3 regions of the Burkholderia pyrrocinia genome follow, and region 1 is predicted to be linked to each of the others. Evidence: predicted binding sites of a transcription regulator. Region 1 holds the regulator's gene; each other region holds the start of a gene.

Region 1 (7,525 bases):
CATCGCGAGAACGAAGGCGATCCGCACGTGAAGGGGCGGATCCGCCAGCAGCAGCGCGCGATCGCGCGCCGCCGGATGATGGCGGCCGTGCCGAAGGCCGACGTGGTCGTCACGAACCCGACGCACTTCGCCGTCGCGCTGCAATACACGGACGGCGAGATGCGCGCGCCGAAGGTCGTCGCGAAGGGCGTGAACCTCGTCGCCGTGCGCATCCGCGAACTCGCGGCCGAGCACAACGTGCCGCTGCTCGAGGCGCCGCCGCTCGCGCGTGCGCTGTATCACAACGTCGAACTCGAGCGCGAGATTCCCGGTTCGCTGTACTCGGCCGTCGCCGAAGTGCTCGCGTGGGTCTACCAGCTCAAGCGCTTCCGTTCGGAAGGCGGCGCGTTCCCCGCAGTGCCGGTCGATCTCGACGTGCCGGCCGAACTCGACAAGGGCACGTCGGTGCCCGTCGACGATGAACGAGAGGAAGCCGAGGACACGCTCGGCAAGCAAGGAGCCTCCGCATGAGCACCCCGACCGGCCTGTTCGCGAAGCGCACGAACCCGTTCGCGGGCACCAACCTGCGCGCGCTCGCAGGCCCCGTCCTCATCTGCATGATCCTGGGGATGATGATCCTGCCGCTGCCGCCGATGCTGCTGGATCTGCTGTTCACGTTCAACATCGCGCTGTCGGTGATGGTGCTGCTCGTCAGCATGTACACGATGAAGCCGCTCGACTTCGCGGCGTTCCCGAGCGTGCTGCTGTTCTCGACGCTGCTGCGCCTGTCGCTGAACGTCGCGTCGACGCGCGTCGTGCTGCTCGAGGGCCACACGGGCCCCGACGCGGCAGGCCAGGTGATCGAGGCATTCGGCCACTTCCTGGTCGGCGGCAACTTCGCGGTCGGCATCGTCGTGTTCGTGATCCTGATGATCATCAACTTCATGGTGATCACCAAGGGCGCGGGGCGGATCGCCGAAGTGTCCGCGCGCTTCACGCTCGACGCGATGCCCGGCAAGCAGATGGCGATCGACGCCGACCTGAACGCCGGCCTCATCAACGAGGAACAGGCGCGCAAGCGCCGCCTGTCCGTGTCGCAGGAAGCCGAGTTCTACGGGTCGATGGACGGCGCGTCGAAGTTCGTGCGCGGCGACGCGATCGCCGGCCTGATCATCATGGCGATCAACGTGATCGGCGGGCTGATCGTCGGGATGGTCCAGCACGACATGAGCTTCGCGGCGGCCGGCACGAACTACACGCTGCTGACGATCGGCGACGGCCTCGTCGCGCAGATCCCGTCGCTCGTGATCTCGACCGCGGCCGGCGTGATCGTGTCGCGCGTCGCGACCGACGAGGACATCGGCACGCAGATCACCGGGCAACTGTTCACGAACCCGCGCGTGCTGACGATCACCGGCGTGATCATCGTGATCATGGGGCTGATCCCGGGGATGCCGCACTTCGCGTTCCTCGCGCTCGGCGGCGGCGCGATCTGGCTGGCCCGCACGCAGACCCGGCGTGCGGCGGCCCGCAAGGCGGCCGGCGACCTGACCGACATCGCGCCGCCCGCCGTGCTGCCGTCCGATAGCCACGAGGCGACCTGGGACGACGTGCAGTTGATCGACCCGCTCGGCCTCGAAGTCGGCTACCGGCTGATCCCGCTCGTCGACAAGAACAGCGACGGCGAGCTGCTCAAGCGCATCAAGAGCATCCGCAAGAAATTCGCGCAGGAAATCGGCTTCCTGCCGCCGGTGATCCATATCCGCGACAACCTCGAACTGCGGCCGAACGCGTACCGGATCGCGCTGAAGGGCGTCGAGATCGGCGTCGGCGAAGTGTTCCCGGGCCAGTGGCTCGCGATCAACCCCGGCCAGGTGACGGCCGCGCTGCCGGGCGCCGTCACGCAGGATCCCGCGTTCGGGCTGCCGGCCGTGTGGATCGACGTCGCGCTGCGCGAACAGGCGCAGGTGTACGGCTACACGGTGGTCGACGCGAGCACGGTCGTCGCGACGCACCTGAACCATCTCGTCGTCCAGCACGCGGCCGAGCTGCTCGGCCGCCAGGAAGTGCAGGCGCTCGTCGAGCGTACCGGCAAGGACGCGCCGTCGCTCGTCGAGGACCTCGTGCCGAAGACGATCTCGCTGACGACGCTGCAGAAGGTGCTGCAGAACCTGCTCGAGGAAGGCGTGCCGATCCGCGACATGCGCACGATCCTCGAGGCCGTGTCCGAACATGCGGGCCGCGGCGACGCGTTCGAGATCACCGCCGCGGTGCGGCTCTCGCTCGGCCGCGCGATCACGCAGCAGTGGTATCCGGGCGCGGGCGAGATGCAGGTGATGGGCCTCGACTCGAATCTCGAGCGCGTGCTGTCGCAGGCGCTCGCCACCGGCGCGAATCCGGGCCTCGAACCCGGCCTCGCGCACAACCTTCTGACCGGCACGCAGCAAGCGATGCTGCGTCAACAGAATCTCGGGCTGCCGCCCGTGCTGCTGGTGCAGCACGCGCTGCGCGCGATGCTCGCGCGTTTCCTGCGCCGCAGCCTGCCGCAATTGAAAGTGCTGTCGTATGCCGAAGTGCCGGACACACGCACGATCAAAGTCGTTAACGTCATCGGGGGTTCCGCTTGAACATTCGCAAATTCACCGGCGCGACGAGCCGCGACGCGCTTCGTCTGGTGCGCGAGGCGCTCGGCGCCGACGCGGTCGTGCTGTCGAACCGCACGCTCGATGACGGCAGCGTCGAAATCGTCGCACTCGCCGATTCGGACCTGGCCGCGGTGACGCCGCCGGCCGCCGCGCGGCCGCGGATCGCCGCGCCGCGCGTGCCGGAATCCGTGCCGGCCGCGGCGGTGCCGGGCATCGTGTCGCGCCCGGGCGGCGCGCTCGCGCGCCCGAGCGTCAATCCGTATGCGGCAGGTGAAGGCGGGCTGCCGGACGTGTTCTCGTCCGTGTTCGGTGCAAGCGCCGAAGCGGACGAAGCAGCCGCGCAATCCTCGACGATCGATGCAGACGCGCCGGCTGCGGCAGCGCCGTCGATCGCCGCGCCGGCCGCAGGATGGCCTGCCCCCGCTTCCGAACCCGCGCCGTGGCTCGTCGAGCACGCGAAGCGCCTGACGCAGCAGCGCGACGCGCTGATCGCGCGTACCCAGGCGCCGCCTGCCGCGCCGCCAGCCAGCGCGCCCGCGCCGCAGGGCGCCGCGAGCGCGCCGTCGCCCGACTGGGCACGCGACATCGTGCGCGATGCCGAACGCCGGATGCCGGCAGCCGCGCCGCGCACGCCCGACGCGAGCACCGCGAACGCCGCAAAGGCGGCCGAGCGCACGCGGCTGTCCGCCGACGCGGCCGCCGCGGTGGCCGATGCGGTGAAGTCGCGCATCGAGCGGATCGTCAACGATACGGTGATGCAGGAGCTCGGCGAACTGCGCGGAATGATGGAAGAGCAGTTCGACAGCCTGAAGTGGCACGACCGCCAGCGTCGCAGCGCCGTGCATGGCGCGCTGACGAAGCACCTGTTCGCGGCCGGCCTGTCCGCGCAGCTCGTGCGGATGCTCGTCGACAACCTGCCGTCCGGCGACGGCGCGCAGACCTTCGAACAGGCCGCCGAATGGGCGCAGTCGGTGCTCGCGGCGAACCTGCCGGTGCTCGACAGCGAGGACGCGCTGATGGAGCGCGGCGGCGTGTTCGCGCTGATGGGGCCGACGGGCGTCGGCAAGACGACCACCACCGCGAAGCTGGCCGCGCGGTGCGTGATGCGCTTCGGCGCGAGCAAGGTCGCGCTGCTGACCACCGACAGCTACCGGATCGGCGGCCACGAGCAGCTGCGCATCTTCGGCAAGATCCTCGGCGTGCCGGTGCACGCGGTGAAGGATGCGGGCGATCTCGCGCTCGCGCTGTCCGAGCTGCGCAACAAGCACATCGTGCTGATCGACACGATCGGCATGAGCCAGCGCGACCGCGCGGTGTCCGACCAGATCGCAATGCTGCACGGCGCGAACACGCCGGTGCAGCGCCTGCTGCTGCTCAACGCGACCAGCCACGGCGACACGCTCAACGAAGTCGTGCAGGCGTACCGCAGCGCGGGCGAGCATCCGGACCTCGCCGGCTGCATCCTCACGAAGCTCGACGAAGCGACCCACCTCGGCGGCGTGCTCGACACGGTGATCCGCTACAAGCTGCCGGTCCACTACGTGTCGACCGGCCAGAAGGTGCCGGAGAACCTGTATGTCGCATCGACCAGATTCCTGCTGAAGAGCGCGTTCTGCGTGCCGCGCGACGGCTCGCCCTTCGTGCCGCAAGACGAGGACATGCCGACGCTGCTTTCCGCCCTGACCGCACGTTCCACCGCCGAGCTGCACGAGGTGCGATTTGGATAAACGAACCATCGACCAGGCCGAAGGGCTGCGGCGCCTGTTGGCCGGGCGCACGTCGCGCATCGTCGCGGTGACGGGCGGGCCGGCGGGTGTCGGCTGCACGTCCGCCATCGTGAACCTGGCGGCGGCGCTCGCGTCGCTCGGCAAGGATGTGCTCGTCGTCGACGAGCGCGCCGACGTGCATTCGGCCAGCGCGACCCTCGCGGGCGCATGGCTGCGCGACGGCGAGCGCACGCGGGTGGCCGCCGGGTTCGGCCTGTGCGCGGCCGCGCGGCTCGCGCGCGCCGGCTACAGCGACGCGCAACTGAGCGACTTCATCGACGGCCCGGCCGACATCGTCCTCGTCGACGCGCAGCTCGGCGCCGACGGCTCGTTCTCGGCACTCGCGCGCGAAGCGCACGACGTGCTGGTTGTCACGCGGGTGGCCGCGCAGGCGATCACCGAGGCGTACGCGTGCATGAAGCGGCTGCATTTCGCGCACGCGCTCGCGCAGTTCCGCGTGCTGACCAATCACGTCGGCAGCCATGCGGACGCGAAGACGGCCTTCGACAACCTCGCGGGCGTCGCGAGCCGCTACCTGACGGTGTCGATCGCCGATGCGGGCTGCGTGAGCGCCGATCCGCTCGTCGAGCACGCGCGCGAACTGATGCATGCGGTGGTCGACGCGTTCCCGTCGTCGTCGGCCGCGCGCGACTACCGGCAGATTGCCGCCGACCTGCTGTACTGGCCGATGCGCCCGCGTTCGGGTGCGGGCCGCGCCGTCCACGCGGGCGGCAAGCCGTCGTATGAGGCGGGCGCGGCACACGCCGCGTGAGCGCCACCGGAAGGAGGGGGCCATGATGTACAACGCTCAAGGAAAGATGTCCCAGGCCGACGTGCTCGCGCAATATGCGCCGCTCGTGCGTCGCCTCGGGCTGCAGCTCGTCGCGAAGATGCCGGCGAGCGTCGACCTCGACGACCTGATCCAGGCCGGCATGATCGGCCTTATGGACGCGGCCGGCCGCTACAAGGAAGACCAGGGCGCGCAGTTCGAGACCTACGCGACGCAGCGCATCCGCGGCGCGATGCTCGACGAGCTGCGCAGCAACGACTGGCTGCCGCGCAGCCTGCGCAAGACGTCGCGCGAGGTCGAGCACGCGGTGCACCAGGTCGAGCAGCATCTCGGCCGCTCGGCGAGCGAGACCGAGATCGCGCTGCACCTGAACATGCCGCTCGACGAATACCAGGGGATGCTGCAGGACCTGCACGGCAGCCAGCTCATCTATTACGAGGATTTCGACCGCGCGGCCGACGACGAGCCGTTCCTCGACCGCTATCGCGTCGATCACGCCGATCCGCTGTCGGCGCTGCTCGACGAGCACCTGCGCGAGGCGCTCGTCGAGGCGATCGAGCGGCTGCCGGAGCGCGAGAAGCTGCTGATGTCGCTGTACTACGAACGGGGTCTGAATCTGCGCGAGATCGGCGCGGTGCTCGAAGTGAGCGAATCGCGCGTGTGCCAGTTGCACAGCCAGGCCGTCGCGCGCCTGCGCGCGCGGCTGCGCGAACAGGCGTGGGTCGGCGCGGAGTCCTGACCCTTTCCGGACGGCGACGCGCGCCGACGCGGCGCGCTTGAATCGCTCGAGTCGCTTGCGCATTGTGCGCGCCGATTTGCTACAATCCCTCCCGTTTTCCGAGGAGCGTTGCGACGGACCATTCAGCGTCCGCCAGGCTCGGAAGGCTTCACCAAGCAGCCGTGCGGCGCGCGTTTCGCGACCGTCGCGCCGGCTCCGCTTCCTGAACGGCGCTCACGTCACCAATCTAGAAACTTTTTAGAAAGGAGGGCGTGATGAACGCCATTATCGATTCGCAAGCTTCCAAGGATTACGTCGTCGCCGACATGGCGCTGGCCGGCTGGGGCCGCAAGGAACTGAACATCGCCGAGACCGAAATGCCGGGCCTCGTGCAAATCCGCGACGAATACAAGGCGCAGCAGCCGCTGAAGGGCGCACGCATCGCCGGTTCGCTGCACATGACGATCCAGACGGGCGTGCTGATCGAGACGCTGAAGGCGCTCGGCGCGGACGTCCGCTGGGCGTCGTGCAACATCTTCTCGACGCAGGACCACGCCGCGGCCGCGATCGTCGAAGCCGGCACGCCGGTGTTCGCGTTCAAGGGCGAATCGCTCGACGAATACTGGGAGTTCTCGCACCGCATCTTCGAATGGCCGAACGGCGAATTCGCGAACATGATCCTGGACGACGGCGGCGACGCAACGCTGCTGCTGATCCTCGGCTCGAAGGCCGAGAAGGACCGTTCGGTGATCGCGAAGCCGACCAACGAGGAAGAAGTCGCGCTGTACAAGTCGATCGAGAAGCACCTCGACATCGACGCGACCTGGTACTCGAAGCGCCTCGCGCACATCAAGGGCGTGACCGAAGAAACCACGACCGGCGTGCACCGCCTGTACCAGATGGAAAAGGACGGCCGCCTGCCGTTCCCGGCGTTCAACGTGAACGATTCGGTCACGAAGTCGAAGTTCGACAACCTGTACGGCTGCCGTGAATCGCTCGTCGACGGCATCAAGCGCGCGACCGACGTGATGATCGCGGGCAAGGTCGCGGTCGTCGCGGGCTACGGCGACGTGGGCAAGGGCTGCGCGCAGTCGCTGCGCGGCCTGGGCGCTACCGTGTGGGTCACCGAAATCGATCCGATCTGCGCGCTGCAGGCGGCGATGGAAGGCTACCGCGTCGTGACGATGGAATACGCGGCCGACAAGGCCGACATCTTCGTGACGGCCACCGGCAACTTCCACGTGATCGGCCACGATCACATGAAGGCGATGCGCCACAACGCAATCGTCTGCAATATCGGCCACTTCGACTCGGAAATCGACGTCGCGTCGACCCGCCAGTACCAGTGGGAAAACATCAAGCCGCAGGTCGACCACATCATCTTCCCGGACGGCAAGCGCGTGATCCTGCTGGCGGAAGGCCGCCTCGTGAACCTCGGCTGCGCGACCGGCCACCCGTCGTTCGTGATGTCGAACTCGTTCGCGAACCAGACGCTCGCGCAGATTGAGCTGTTCGTGCGCGGCGGCGAGTACGAGAACAAGGTGTACGTGCTGCCGAAGCATCTCGATGAAAAGGTTGCGCGCCTGCACCTCGCGCGCATCGGCGCGAACCTGTCGGTGCTGTCGGA
Region 2 (7,525 bases), 370 kb from region 1:
ACCGCTCGGACGATTTTAGTCCTACGAAAATTTTAGCTTGACCTCAATTTCGGCCTGCTCTAGATTCTGTCGCGCGCATCAAAAAAAGTTAAGTGAGACAAAAATTTCCGCGGACCTGTCGCTGGCACGGCACAGCGGCCCGGCGACGTGCAGTGCCGCGCGTCGTCCGCGCAGCGGCGCCGTGTCGCGTCAAGCCTGCTTCAGGCACGCGCCCCGCCGCGTCACGCCGCCGACCACCGACAACAATGAATAACGTGGGCATCCGATGATCGATCGACTGAAATACAGCTTCTCCGGCCTTCCCCCGTACGACGCGCCCGTCGCCGACGCGCAGGCCGGCCTGTCGCGCCTGCTCGACGCCGCGCGGCTCGACGCGGTGGTGGTCACGTCGCAGGACGAATATGTCACCGAGTACCTGCCGCGCGGCAATAACCCGCGCTACGCGCTGTCGGGCTTCGACGGCTCGGCCGGTTGCGGGATCTTCCTGAGCGCGGCGACCGCGCAGGCGCTCGGCCTGCCGCCGTTCGTGCTGTTCGTCGACGGTCGTTATCACCTGCAGGCCGAGCAGCAGTGCGATCCGGCGCGCGTGCGCATCGAGAAGCTCGGGATGAACCTGACGATCTGGCAGGCGATGGCCGACTGGCTGGTCGCGCACGCGAGCCGGCTCGCGCGGGTCGGCTACGACGGGTTGCGGATCAGCGTCGCGCAGCGCAACCGGCTGCTCAAGCAGACGCAGGCCGCGGTGCTCGACTGGACGAGCCTCGCCGATCGCGAGATCGACCGCGCGATCGCGCTGCCGGGCTGGGTCGTCGAGCGGCCGATCTTCGAGCTGCCGGAATCGATGACGGGCCTGAGCGTCGCGCAGAACCTCGACACGCTGAACCGCCAGCTCGCCGCGCATACCGGCGCGGCCGACGGCAAGACCGCGTTCTTCACCTGCGCGTCGGACGATCTCGCGTATCTGCTGAACAGCCGCGGTTATCACATCCCGAATGCGTCGTCGCACCTCGGCTTCCTGTTCGCGGTCGGCGCTCAGGTCGCGCTGTTCCTGCCGGAAGGCTGCGACCGCTGCGAAGTCACGCTCGAGTCGTATCCGGCGCTGCACGTGATCCGGAGCGACGTTGCGGCGCTCGAGCGCTTTCTCGCGCAGTTCGCGGTCGAGCACGTGTGCTACGGCTTCGAATCGGTGAACTGCGCGCTCGTCGATGCGGTGAGCGGCGTGTGGCCGCAGGCGCGCCATGCGGACTTCAATCCGGTCGAGGCGATGCGGGCCGCGAAGACGCCGGCGGTGCTCGACCGGTTCCGCGATGCGTTCGCGCGCAGCTCCGCGGCGATCGCCGAGACGATGCGCTGGGCGAAGACCGGCGAGCCGGGCGCGCGCCACACCGAATACGACCTGGCGCGCACGATCAACGACGCGTACGGCGCACGCTCGGCGGTCGCGCTGACGTTTCCGACGATCGCGGCGAACGGCGCGAACAGCGCGTTCGCGCATTACACGGCGGCGAGCGCCGACGTCGAGCTGACGGAAGGCGAGCTCGTGCTGCTCGACAGCGGCGCGTACTACGAAGCCGGTTTCGCGACGGACTGCACGCGCGTCGTGCTGCGCCGCACACGCGCGGATACGGTCGCGCAGCCGTGGCAGCGCGAGATCTACACGGTCGCGCTGAAAGCCTGCATCAAGGGGCTCGTCACGCGCTACCCGGGCACGGCGACGGGCGGCGACGTCGATGCGCTCGTGCGGCAGGTGTGCCGCGATCACGGTCACGATTTCGGCCACGGCACCGGGCACGGCGTCGGGATTCACGTGCACGAAGGCGGCGTGCGCTTCGCGCCGGGCGCGAAGTACGGGCTGGTGCCGAATGCGGTGATTTCGGTCGAGCCGGGCATCTACGTGCCGGGCAAGGGCGGCGTGCGGATCGAGAACATCGTGATCATCCGGCAGGATGAAGCGCAGCCGGACACGGTGACGTTCGAGAACATCGTGACGGTCGGCTACGACTGGGACCTGATCGATCTCGACCTGCTGGACGACGACGAGCGCGCGTACCTGCGCGACTACGAGCGGCTGTGTGTGGCGCGGGGCACGCAGGTCACCGCGTGTCCGCTGTTGTAAGGAAAGGGAAGACAGGCGCGCGGCCGCCGGGCGGCCGCGTGGCGCGGCGTCAGCGCATCAGCGCCGACACGCGCCCGTCGGGGCCGTAGACGCCGGCCGGCGCGGGGGCCGAGCGCAGCACCGCGAGTGCGCGCTCGTTGTAGTCCATCCGGATCCGGATCAGCATCCCGTTGTTCGCGTTGGCCTGGCGCGCGCGTTCGGCGGCCTGCTGCAGCAACTGCCAGCGGCCGGCGAGGCGTGCATCGCGCTCGGCGGCCTGGTCCATTCCTTTCTTGCCCGACGCAAAGCCGAGCGCGGACAACTGCGTGTCGCGCGTGCGCTCGAGCTGCGCGAGCCGGTCGATCAGCTCGCTCTTCTTCTCGACGATCCCCGGCAGCATGTCGAGCGGCTCGGGCGTCGTCAGCGCCTTTTCTTCATAGGCGAGCAGGGACGCGAACGCCTCGACCGTCGCGTGTTCGTCGTTGACCGTGGCCAGCAGCTCTTCTCTCATCGCGTCATGCTCGTCGCGCCGGCGCGCGTGGTGCGGCGTGCCGGCAAACCGGGGGACCGGCCGCGAGGCGACCGGCTCAGCTACCCTGCGGGCGCTGCTGCTGCAGCAGCTCGCGGGCGGTATTCAATACGCCGTCGGCAATCTTGTTCGCGTCGATCGTCAGCGTGCCGTTGTTCAGCGCTTCCTTGATCGACTGGACCAGGCCCGTGTCGATATCGCCGTTGCCGGACGCGGATACCGAGCGCAACTGGCCGGACAGACCCGACAGGTTCACGGTCGTGTCGCCGCCGGTCGATCCTGCGTCGGCCGCCTGCGCGGACGACTGGGCCGCGCCGGATTGCGCACGGGTCGCACCGTTGCCGGTCGGCGCGAGGGGGCTCGGGTTCGGAGTGGAATCGATCTTCACGATGGGTTTCCTGTACGGTTTGACCCAGATAACGGCCGGGTCGGCCCGAACTTTAGCATCGTGAGCCCGAAATTCTCCGAATAAACAATTCTTTGCAATCTTGCGGCGGCATCCGCCCCTACAGCGGAATTTCCACGGTGCCGGCGTCCTTGACGATCGCCGTGACGATCTGGCCCGCCGCCATCCGCACCCGCACCGACTGGCCGGGCGCCGCATTCGCGAGCACGCTGCCCTCGGCCGAAATCGTGAAACCGGGGCCGGCCGCGACGACCCGCACCGTCTGGCCGGCCGACACCGACGCCGCGCTCTTCAGCATGTCCTGCCGCAGCGGCAGCCCGGCCGAGATGCGCGCGAGCGCGGTCGAGCCGATCGCCTGCGCCGGATCGGTGATCACCGCGAGCGGCAGCACCGTCAGGTCGCCGTCGCGCGCGATCAGGTCGGCCGCGCCCAGCGGCTCGCCGGGCGCGATCTGGCGCGCGGCGACGTAATAGGTGGCCTGCACGGCGACCTTCGCCTGCAGGTAGACGGTCCACGGCCGCTCGCCCGCGCAGCGTACGCCGACCGTCGTGCGGCCCCACAGGCGCGCGCCGGTCGGCAGGAACGGCTCGAGCGTCGTGCACGCGGCGAGCCCGCGCGGAAACGCGGTCGTGACCGTCGCGGTGGTCTTGCCGGGCAGGCCGGCGATCTGCTGCTGCAGGAACGCGAGGGCCGCGCGCCGGATCGAGTCGGGGTCCTGCTGGCCGGGCGGCGTCGCGCTCTGGGCCACGGCGGCCGCCTGGGCCGGGTTGGCGGAAGCCACCGGCGCGCGCGGCGCCGGCGCGGCTGACGTGGCGCGGGCCGCCGCCATGCGCGCGGCGATTGGCTGTGGCGCCAGCCGCGCGGGATTCGACGCGGGCCCGGCCGTACCGGCGACGACCGTCGCGATGGCGTCGGGATCGGCGGTGCGCGGTGCGCCGTAACCGGTGTTCGCGCGAGCGGCTGCGTAGACGGGGGCAGGCGCGGCGGCCGGCGCGGGCGGCGGCGGGACGTTCGTCACGACCATCGCGCCGGCCGGTTGCGCCGCGTAGCCGGCAGCGGCAGTGCCGGCCGTACCACCCGAGCCGGCCGCCGCACGTCCGGCGTCCGGCGCGATGCCCGCACCCGAAGCCATCCCCGCATTCCCGCCGAACTGTCCGCCGCTCGCCGCATTGGCGTGCGCGAGCGCGGTTTCGGCCGTCTCGCCGCGTCCGGGAATCACGATCATCCCGTCGTCCGCATGCGCGGCCGATGCGGCGATCCACAGCGCCGCGGCGAGCGCAAACGCACGCCGGACGTGCGTGAGCCGCCCGTTCCTGCCGCGAAGTGCGCTGCCAGTCATCGCCGTGTCCTCGATCCGTTGATCCGATTCGCATTCTAGGGAGCGGGGCCGCCGCGCAAACGATGAATAGAGGGGGGCTTTGCCGCGTTATTCGCCCGATTGCCGGTTGCGTGCGGCGCCTACCATCGCTGTCATGGAAAAAAGCCTCTCGAGTCGCCATCCGGCGCGAGGGGCGTGCAGCGCTTCATACGGAGAGACGCACACATGCTGGACAAACTCGATGCGGAATTCGCGTTCGGCCGAGAGGCGCTCGATGTGCGCGCCTACCGGCAGGAACTGCTGTCGTCGAACGTCGCGAATGCCGACACGCCCGGTTACCAGGCCCGCGACGTCGATTTCGCGTCGACGCTCGCGCGCTCGCTGAAGCAGACGAACGGCGGCCTCGCGCCGAGCAACGCCGCGCAACTGCCGATGGCGCAGCCGGCCGGCGTGGCGAGCGGCATGTCGATGGTGTCGACGGCGGCGGGCCATATGGCCGGCACGGCGAAGCTGATCCCGACGGGCGGCCCGGCGGACGACTACGGCCGCGCGCAGTACCGGATGCCGCTGCAGCCGTCGCTCGACGGCAACACGGTCGATCTCGACGTCGAGCGCGTGCAGTTCGCGAACAACGCGCTGCACTACGAAACCGGGATGACCGTGATGACCCAGCAGATCAAGGCCATGATCGCCGCGATCTCGACGAACTCGTAAGCGCGCCGCTTCCGAACCCGCGCACAAGCACAAGGAGCCTCCATGCCTTCGTTGATGAACATCTTCGGCGTCGCCGGTTCGGCGCTGTCCGCGCAATCGCAGCGCCTGAACGTCACCGCGTCGAACCTCGCGAACGCCGACAGCGCCACCGGCCCCGACGGCAAGCCGTACAAGGCCAAGCAGGTGGTGTTCGCGACCGACCCGATGGGCGGCGCGCGCACCGCGTCCGGCCAGGGCGTGGGCGGCGTGCGCGTGACGAAGGTGGTCGACGACCCGTCGCCGATGAAGTCGACCTACGACCCGGCGAACCCGGCCGCCGACGCGAACGGCTACGTGCAGATGCCGAACGTCGACCCGGTGCAGGAGATGGTGAACATGATCTCGGCGTCGCGCTCGTACCAGGCCAACGTCGAGACGCTGAACACCGCGAAGACGCTGATGCTCAAGACGCTGACGATCGGCTCGTGAGCCGCGCGCCGACCGACCTTACAGACCCGACAGACCCGACAGACCCGACAGACCCGACAGTTCCGATACAAGGCCACCCAGGATGACTTCCTCCAGCACGACGATCGGCAGCAGCGGCACGAACGTGTCGACCTTGCCGACCGACACGATGAACACCAACAACGTGTCGTCGACCAACGGCACGTCGGCGAGCGACCTGCAGGCGACGTTCCTGAAGCTGCTCGTCACGCAGTTGCAGAACCAGGATCCGACGAGCCCGGTCGACAGCTCGCAGATGACGTCGCAGCTTGCGCAGATCAACACGGTGAGCGGCATCGCGCAGTTGAACACGTCGCTCACGTCGCTGTCGACGCAGCTCGCGGCCGGCCAGCAGACGCAGGCCGCGCTGCTGATCGGCACGAACGTGCTCGCGCCGGGCAACAGCGTCGCGGTGAAGAGCGGCGCGGCGTCGCCGTTCGGCGTGTCGCTGGCGAGCTCGGTGTCGAACCTGACGATCACCGTGAAGAACTCGGCGGGCGCCGTCGTGAACACGATCAACGCGGGCGCGCAGTCGGCCGGCACCGTGCCGTTCAACTGGACGCCGACCGACGCGGCGGGCAATGCGCTGCCGGACGGCAAGTACACGATCAGCGCGTCGTATCCCAACAGCGCCGGCACGCCGCAGGCGGCCGCGACGCTCGCGTCCGCGCAGGTGCAGAGCGTGATCAAGCAGGCGGACGGCACGGCGGGGCTCGTGCTGTCGAACGGCACGACGGTGGGGCTCACCCAGGTCGCGTCGATCTTCCCGAACACCACATCGTCCACGGCGTCTTCGTCGTCGTCCGGCGGCACCACTACCAACTGATCCAACTGATCGAGCTTTCTCGAAACGGAGACCGAAATGGGTTATCAACAGGGTCTGAGCGGCCTCGCCGGCGCATCGAACGCGCTCGACGTGATCGGCAACAACATCGCGAACGCGAACACGACCGGCTTCAAGTCGAGCACCGCGCAGTTCTCCGACATGTACGCGAACTCGGTCGCGACGTCGGTCAACACGCAGATCGGCATCGGCACGTCGCTGAACTCGGTGCAGCAGCAGTTCGGCCAGGGCACGATCAATACGACGAACTCGTCGCTCGACGTCGCGATCAACGGCAACGGCTTCTTCCAGATGTCGAACAACGGCGTGACGACGTATTCGCGCGACGGCACGTTCCAGCGCGACAAGAACGGCTACATCGTCAATGCGCAGGGCATGAACCTGATGGGTTACATGGCCGACAAGAGCGGCGTGATCAACACCGCGCAGACCGTGCCGCTGCAGGCGCCGACGACCAACATCGCGCCGACCGCGACGACCAAGATCACCGGCCAGTTCAACCTGAACTCGCAGGACACGGTGCCGGCCAAGACGCCGTTCAGCGCGACCGACACCACGACCTACAACTACTCGACGTCGATCCAGGTGTACGACTCGCTCGGCGGTTCGCAGGCGGTCAACATGTACTTCGTGAAGTCGGCGGCCGGCGCGTGGGAAGCGTACGCGGGCGTCCAGGGCGGCGCCACGACCGATCTCGGCACGGTCACGTTCAATTCGGCCGGCGCGATCCAGAGCACGACGCTGCCGGGCTCGGCCACGCCGACCACGTCGCTCGGCCAGTTCCAGTTCACCGTGCCGAACACCGATGGCTCGGCGACGCCGCAGAGCCTCACGCTCGACCTGACCGGCACGACGCAGTACGGCGGCAAGGACGGCGTGAACAACCTCGCGCAGGACGGCTACGCGAGCGGCACGCTGACGACCTACTCGATCGGCACCGACGGCAAGCTGACCGGCAACTACTCGAACGGCCAGACCGCCGTGCTCGGCCAGATCGCGCTCGCGAACTTCAACAACCCGAACGGGCTGGTCAACCTCGGCGGCAACCAGTATGCGGAATCCGCCGCATCGGGCGTGCCGCAGATCTCCGCGCCGGGCAGCACGAACCACGGCACGCTGCAGGGCAGCGCGCT
Region 3 (7,525 bases), on a different replicon from region 1:
CGCGCGAAACGATCGCCGGGGCGGCGCTGCTCGTGTGCCAGCTCGAAGTGCCGATCGCGACCGTGGCGCGCGCGATTGCCTGCGCGAGCGCGCACCACACGCCGGTGCTGCTCAATCCCGCGCCTGCGCAGCCGCTGTTCGACGCATTGCTGGCGCGGATCGACTATCTCGTCGTCAACGAAACCGAAGCGGAGTCGCTGACCGGCATCGCCGTCGACGACGATGCGGCGGCCGTGCGCGCCGCCGATGCGCTGCGCGCGAAGGGCGTCGGCAACGTGCTGGTCACGCTCGGTGCGCGCGGCGTCTGCTGGCGCGGCAGCGCAGGGAACGGTCGCCATCGTGCGATGGCGGTGGCCGCCGTCGATACGACTGCGGCCGGCGACACGTTCGTCGGCGGGTTCGCGGCGGCACGGGCGAGCGGCGCGTCGATGGACGACGCGATCGGCTTCGGCCAGCGCGCGGCCGCGATCAGCGTCACGCGCTACGGCGCGCAGACCTCGATCCCGACGCGCGAAGAAGTGACACGTATGGATACCTGAATTCCGCATGAGACGGAAAGGCCGGACCCGGCCGATACCGGTGACATGGAGACAAACGTAATGAGCGAAAACCAATCTGTTCCGCACGCGCCGCCGCGTATCCGGCGCGGGCAACGCATCGCGCTCGCGCTGTTGATGGCGAGCGGGATCGTCAACTATCTCGATCGCGGCACGCTGGCCGTCGCGAGCTCGGCGATCCGGGGCGATCTCGGCTTGTCGCTCTCGCAGATGGGGCTGCTGCTGTCGGCGTTCTCGTGGAGTTATGCGCTGTGCCAGTTCCCGGTCGGCGGGCTCGCCGACCGCATCGGTCCGCGCCGGCTGCTCGGCATCGGGCTGATCGTCTGGTCGTTCGCGCAGGCGGCGGGCGGCATCGTGTCCACCTTCGGCTGGTTCATCGTCGCGCGCATCGTGCTCGGCATCGGCGAGGCGCCGCAGTTCCCGTCGGCCGCGCGGGTGGTGAGCAACTGGTTTCCGCTGCGCGCGCGCGGCACGCCGACCGGCATTTTCAACGCGGCGTCGCCGCTCGGTACCGCGCTCGCGCCGTTGCTGCTGTCGATCCTCGTCGTGTCGTTCGACTGGCGCTGGGCGTTCATTGTGACGGGCGCACTCGGTCTCGTCGTCGCCGTCGTCTGGTTTGCGCTGTACCGCGATCCGGTGCGTGCGCAACTGACCGCGGACGAGCGCAGCTATCTCGATGCCGATGCGCAAAGCGTCGTCGCGGCGCCGAAGCTGACCTTCGGCGAATGGCGCAGCCTGTTCTCGCACGGCACGACCTGGGGGATGCTGATCGGCTATTTCGGTTCCGTGTACCTGAACTGGGTCTACCTGACCTGGCTGCCCGGGTACCTGACGATGGAGCGGCACATGAGCCTGATCCGCACCGGATTCGCCGCGTCGGTGCCGTTCCTGTGCGGGTTCGTCGGCTCGCTGGTCGCCGGCTGGCTGTCGGACCTGATCACGCGCCGCAGCCGTTCGCCGGTCGTGAGCCGGCGCAATGCGGTGGTGGTCGCGATGCTCGGGATGGTCGCATTCACGATCCCGGCCGCGCTCGTGCAGAGCAACGTGGTCGCGCTCGCGTGCATTTCGGTCGTGATCTTTCTCGCCAACGCGGCGTCGGCCTGTTCGTGGGCGCTCGCGACGGCGGCCGCGCCGCCGAACCGTGTCGCGTCGCTCGGCGCGATCCAGAATTTCGGCGGCTTCGTCGGCGGTGCGCTCGCGCCGATCCTGACGGGCGTCATTGCGCAGAAATGGTCGTTCGTACCGGCGCTGCTGACCGCCGCGGCGATCGCGCTCGCCGGCGCGATGGCCTACCTGCTGCTGGTGCGCAAGGCGATTCCCGAGCAGGCCGCGAACGCCGCGTCCGGACCGTTGCCGGCCTGAGCACGCAGCCTGCACCACGCATTCACTGAAGGAAGGAGAAACAGATGCAACACCAGCCGCAATCGAACGTGACCATCGAGGGGATCGTACCGGTGATGCTGACGCCGTTCGACGACGCCGGCGCGATCGACTACGCCGGGCTCGGGCGGCTCATCGAATGGTATCTGGCGCACGGCGCGGACGCGTTGTTCGCGGTCGCGCAATCGAGCGAGATGCAGTTCCTGAGTCTTGCCGAACGCGCGGAACTGGCGCGCTTCGTGGTCGAGCGGGTGGCCGGGCGCGTGCCCGTCGTCGCATCGGGGCATATCAGCGACGATCTCGACGCGCAGGTCGCCGAGCTGTGCGCGGCGGCCGAATCGGGTGCGCAGGGCGTCGTGCTCGTGACCAACCGCCTCGATCCGCAGCGCAAGGGCAGCGCCGCGCTGCTCGACCATCTTCACAAGCTGCTCGCACGATTGCCGTCGGATCTGCCGCTCGGCCTGTATGAATGTCCGGCGCCTTACCGGCGGCTCCTGTCGGATGACGAACTGCGCGCGTGCATCGACACGGGCCGGTTCGTGATGCTCAAGGACGTGAGCTGCGACCTCGAGACGGTGAAGCGGCGGGTCGCGCTCGCAGCGGGATCGCCGCTGAAGATCCTGAATGCGAACGCCGCGATTGCGTGGGACGCAATGAAGGCGGGTTCCGCGGGCTTCAACGGCGTGTTCACCAACTTCCACCCGGATCTCTACCGGTGGTTGCGCACGCAAGGAGACACGAACCCGGCGCTGGCCGACGAGCTCTCGACGTTCCTGGTCGTGTCGGCGGTGTCGGAAGCGCTGGGCTACCCGGCGCTCGCGAAGCTCTATCACCAGCGGATCGGGACCTTCGGGTCGATCCGTTGCCGCGCGATCGACTACGACGTACGCGAACGATTCTGGGCGCTCGATGCGGTGCTCGACAAGATCGTGGCCGGAACCGAGCATTTCCGCCGGCGGATCGCTGCGCAATAGCGGACGCGGCGCGCCGTGTGGAGCGCGCGGCGCGGGACGGGATGGCGTGCCGCGGAGTCGGCCGCTTTGCGCTCGTTCATCAAGGGTGTCCGGCAGCGGCACATGTTTGCCGCAAGAAGGGTCGGCGTCTCGCGATGCAGGGCGAATGCGGCGCGCCATGCAGTGTTCACCGCGTTCCAGCAACGTCCCGGATGGTATGAACCTGATGCCGCGTTCGTGCCGGGTGCGCAACGCGACGAACCCATCGGGATTCCCGATTGCGTCGGCGGCCGCCACCACGCCACCACGGCAGCCTGCCGCGACGGGCACGATGCCCGTTGTCACGAACGGCGGCACACCGCCGACACGCCGTCGGACCTTCATCCGCTGCATCACACAATCGAACCGCCCGCGATCCGCGATCCGCGAGCGCGGTGCCGACGCGCGCCCGACCGACGCGTTGCTCTTCCCGCTTCCGCGGCGTCCGCCGGCCTGTGCGCCACGCGCCTGCACTGCACGACAAAAGCTCACAAATCTGCTCAATCCTCCCCTTCGTTTCTTGTAACGATTCGTAATACTATGCCGCGGAGCGTTTTTTACCGATGACCCGTTGAATCCGGATTCGCCTCCCATGCAACAAGTGACGACGACTAGCCAGCCACCGATCCTGGCGGCGCCGGTAGATGCCATGCTGCACGCCGTGATCGACGAGGCCGTCCACCGGAGCGTATCGGAAGCGACGACGCGCAGCGGTTACATGCGGTGCGCCGACTACGCGATCGTCGGCGCGAAGGTGCTGACGCTGCTGACCGGCAAGCCTTATCGGCCGTTCGCGGGCGGCGAAGTGATGGATTTCGGCGGCGGCAACCTGTACGCGCTGTGCACGACGCGCGAGCGGCGCCGCACCGCGCGGCATCTGTCGCACCTCACGCGGTATCACTGCTGGATCGAAGCGCGCCACGACGACGTCGACGGTCGCATGCGCAAGGAGATCGTCGACTTCACGCTGCGCCACGACGAGACCGTCGCGAGCGAGCTGGGGATCCCGTTTGCACGCGCATACCACGCGTATTTCTGGGGCTGGGAGGATGAGCATGCGGTGCCGGCCGAGTTGCACGATCATCCGGTGTTCGCGAAGCAGGGCCCCGTCTGGCGCTGGGCCGAGCGCGAATGCACGACGCTGCTGCGCGCATACGAGCGCGAACGGCCGGGCTATTTCGGGCGTCAGGTGTCGCGCGCGATCGATTTGTTCGCGGACCGCGTCGAGGGCCTTGGCTGACGGCGCGCGCGTATCGGGCAAGCCGCGTGCGGGCTGTGTGCCGCGATGGTGTGGCCTGGTGAAGTAACCGCAAGCGCTTGCACGCCGCCGCGCGTGAACGCGTCCACGCGGTACGTAACGCACCGTGGTTCGGTGGTTCGAACCGCTCGAACCATTTGCGCGGGAACCGCCGCAGCGGTCACCGCGGGGCCCGCTCGTTCACTTGTGCAGCGTGCCGCTGCTGTTTGCGCCGCCGAACAGCCGCGTCAGGTACTGCGTGTTCGAGTTCATCTTGGCCATCAGCGTGTTGAGCGCCGTGAACTGCGCCTGGTACTGCTTGGTCAATTGCGCAGCGTAGCCGGACAGATCGGACTGCTGCTGCGTGATGCGCTTCAGATCGGCGTTCAGTGAAGTCGTGCGCACGTCGATCATTCCGTTCTTCTTCGTAAAGTGCGTGATCTGCTCGGTCAGGCGCGTGCCGATCCCGTTCGTCGGGTTGAACAGGCGCGCGACCGCCGTCGGGTTGGCGGACAGCGTGTCGCCGAGCTTTGCGCTGTCGACGTTCAGCGTGCCGTCCTTCTCGAGCTTGATGCCGATCGACATCAGGTTCAGGTGCTCGTTGCCCTTCCCGGTGGTGGCGCCGCTGTCGACGCCGCGCGCGACGATCGACGCGAGCGAGTTGCGGATCGTGTTCAGCGTCGAATCGCCGATCAGCGCGCCCTGCGAGTTCGCTCCTTCCGTGTAGCTCGTCAGCGCCCCCATCGTCTTGACGACCGTGTTGTACAGGTTCACGAAATTCGTGATCGTCGCCGCTTGCGACTTCGTGTCGGTGCTGACCGTCAGCGTCTGCGTATCGGTCGCGCTGACCGCGGCAGCCGACAGGTTCAGCGTGATGCCGGTCAGCACACCCGACACCGCGTTGCTCGCGCTGGTCGACGCGATCCCGTTGATCGTGAACTTCGCGTCCTGTGCGACGGCGCTCTGCTTCCACGCGGCCGCGCCGTTCGCCGATTCGATCTTCGACGCGCCGCCGGACGTGTCTGCCGTCGACGTGACGCCGAGATTCGACAGGCCGCCGTCGTTGGCCACGTTATTGACCGCGACGCTGATCGCGTTCGCCGCGCCCGTCTTCGACGACGCGAGCACGAGGTGTGCGCCGTCGGTGCCGTTGATGACCGTCGCGCTGATCCCCGGATTGTTCGACGCGGCGTTGATCGCGGCCGCGATGCCCGACAGCGTGTTGTTCGTGCTGCCGACCTCGACCTTGAACGACTGGCTGCCGAGCGACAGCGTCAGCGTGCCGGTGCCGAGCGCCTTGCTGCCGTTGAAGCCCGACGAAGACAGCGCCTGCGCGGTCGCGATCTGCGTGACGCCGACCGTGTAGGTGCCGGCAACCGCGCCAGCACCCGCCGTCGCGGTCAGGCCCTTGCCGCTCGCGACGGCGTTGAACGTCGATTGCAGCCCGCCGTTCGTCAGCGATGCGAGGCCCGCCTCGAGCGCGCCCAGCGCCGACGACAGCGCGCCGAATGCGGAAATCCGCGTGCTGCCGGTCGCTTGCGACGCGGCAAGCGCCGCGGCCCGGCCGGCCGTCTTCGCATTCACCAGCGTCTTGACGAGCGTGCCGACGTCCATCGACGGATTGCCGGTCGAGCCGTTGATGATCGATTGCGCGGCCTGTTGCATCAGGCTGTTCGCGTTCGCGCCGCTGTTCACGGGCGTGTTCGTTGGCATGGGTGAACTCCGGTTGAATGGCGATCCTGTGACGAACGGCTGTCGGGTCCGCCTGCGGTGATCGGGGCGGCCGCGTCGCGATTCGCATGCATGCCGCTTCCCGCGCGACGCATTCCGGGGTTCACGGGAGGCGTCGGGGAAACGTAAGAACGAATCGGTGCGCTATCGTATATTTAAATCGGTATTAATTGGTAATTTTTTGTAATGTTTCTTGAGAAAACTGTAGGCGTTTATGGGCGGGTGGATACATGACGGAGGTTTGCGATTTTTCGGTGCAATCGCATGATTTTTAATTGTCCTTATTCGAGGGCTTTCGTCGGCATTGAAAAATTGCAGAAAGCATGGATGTCTGATGAGGAATTGTTCGCTGATGTTGCCGAACATCAGGCGAAATGGCTGCGTGGGGCAGGCGTTCTTCGTGGTCGGTGCCGAGCTGTGAGCCTTGTCAGGCGGACGATACCCGGCCACACAACATCAGGCTGCATGCACTTGAAACGTTTTCATTTGCCGATACGCATTTCCGGGCCATGTGTATTTGCTCTAAGAGACGGTTTCATAAAGACTGGTCGGCCCGCCGAAGGGTATTCCAGTCTTTATGAAACCGTCTCTTAGGCTTCGCACCCAGCGTGCTAGTCAACGCCTTCGCGTTATACCCGTATGCCGGGCGGGCTTCGAGCTCGCCCAGATCAGAGGCTGGAATGTCGTTGATCGTATCGACAACGCTGAATAGCCAACATGGGGTCATTTCTGGGAGGGAGGGTGAAATCCTGCACTGGCCTCCGGGATCTCACATACAAACGGAACACACGGGCCGCACAAACCTTTCATTCATGGTCGGCGCTCCTTGGCCATCGGGGTCGTGAACGCGAGTACAGCATCCAGGAACTTTTGCCGGTCTGGCGTTGGTTGAAGATGTACGTAATGGGAGACGCCTGGAATCACGACGAGTTCGGCGGAAGCAGCGTGGGTCAGATGTGCCAGCATGGTTTGCCCATCGACCGGGCGGGACCAGAAATCGTTTCCCGAGCGCAAAATCAACACGTGTGATGTAATAAACGAGGCATCGAAGATCTGCCGGCCATTGACCATCTTCAGCGTGTCCTCGAACGGTCCCGACGGGTACCTGAAACTGGCGGGTTTGCGAGTATTCGATGTCTTGTCCCCCTCCATGCAGAGCGCCATATAGCGGTCGAGGAAGGCGGCATTGATACCCTCCTGTCGCCAGCGAGCGGCCAGATCCTCGGCAGTTGAGAGCTGATAGGCACCTAGTCGCCTGTAGTCCAATTCGGACGGTTTCTGAGAATCACCGAACTCCTTTTGCAGGCCCCATCCACCGGCGGGGCCACCGTAGGCCCCGTTGTAATAGATGAGGTAACTGATCTGGTCGGGATAGAGAGAGGCATAGTGGCCGAGCCATTGCGATCCCGTGGCCCAGCCCATAGCGGCCAGGCGCCTGTCACCCGGGTTCTCCCGTTTGATTTCCGCGACCACGGCGGCAATGTCGCGTACCGCTTCATTTGAACGCACGGCAACCGGCACATCGAAGCGTCCGCCTTCCATCTCCCTGGGAAATTCGGAGCGACCGAAACCCCGAACATCCATCATATAGACGTGATGTCCTGCCTTGGCCAGCTCTTCGGCTGCGG

Evidence for each region. The regulator FliA, encoded in region 1, starts transcription of late flagellar genes. The targets are predictions, from matches to a motif close to CTAAAGTTTNNNNNNNNNNNGCCGNTA.
Region 2: flgM (flagellar biosynthesis anti-sigma factor FlgM) is a predicted target of FliA. The motif match lies at 3,042-3,068, and genes of this name have one in related genera.
Region 3: fliD (flagellar filament capping protein FliD) is a predicted target of FliA. The motif match lies at 6,001-6,027, and genes of this name have one in related genera.

What each region holds. Positions count from the first base shown of each region.
Region 1 covers NZ_CP070977.1:2,936,027-2,943,551, reverse strand. The annotation lists gene flhB (flagellar biosynthesis protein FlhB) at 1-510, shown strand, start outside; gene flhA (flagellar biosynthesis protein FlhA) at 507-2,606, shown strand; gene flhF (flagellar biosynthesis protein FlhF) at 2,603-4,351, shown strand; gene JYG32_RS13670 (MinD/ParA family ATP-binding protein) at 4,344-5,162, shown strand; gene JYG32_RS13665 (RNA polymerase sigma factor FliA) at 5,185-5,919, shown strand; S-adenosyl-L-homocysteine riboswitch at 6,014-6,141, shown strand; gene ahcY (adenosylhomocysteinase) at 6,174-7,525, shown strand, end outside.
Region 2 covers NZ_CP070977.1:3,309,007-3,316,531, forward strand. The annotation lists gene JYG32_RS15370 (M24 family metallopeptidase) at 266-2,116, shown strand; gene JYG32_RS15375 (flagella synthesis protein FlgN) at 2,166-2,606, opposite strand; gene flgM (flagellar biosynthesis anti-sigma factor FlgM) at 2,683-3,012, opposite strand; gene flgA (flagellar basal body P-ring formation chaperone FlgA) at 3,131-4,369, opposite strand; gene flgB (flagellar basal body rod protein FlgB) at 4,574-5,062, shown strand; gene flgC (flagellar basal body rod protein FlgC) at 5,105-5,530, shown strand; gene JYG32_RS38925 (hypothetical protein) at 5,549-5,689, opposite strand; gene flgD (flagellar hook assembly protein FlgD) at 5,679-6,374, shown strand; gene flgE (flagellar hook protein FlgE) at 6,411-7,525, shown strand, end outside.
Region 3 covers NZ_CP070979.1:955,026-962,550, reverse strand. The annotation lists gene rbsK (ribokinase) at 1-539, shown strand, start outside; gene JYG32_RS37275 (MFS transporter) at 600-1,919, shown strand; gene JYG32_RS37270 (dihydrodipicolinate synthase family protein) at 1,964-2,911, shown strand; gene JYG32_RS37265 (hypothetical protein) at 3,522-4,169, shown strand; gene fliD (flagellar filament capping protein FliD) at 4,368-5,879, opposite strand; gene JYG32_RS37255 (alpha/beta hydrolase) at 6,708-7,525, opposite strand, start outside.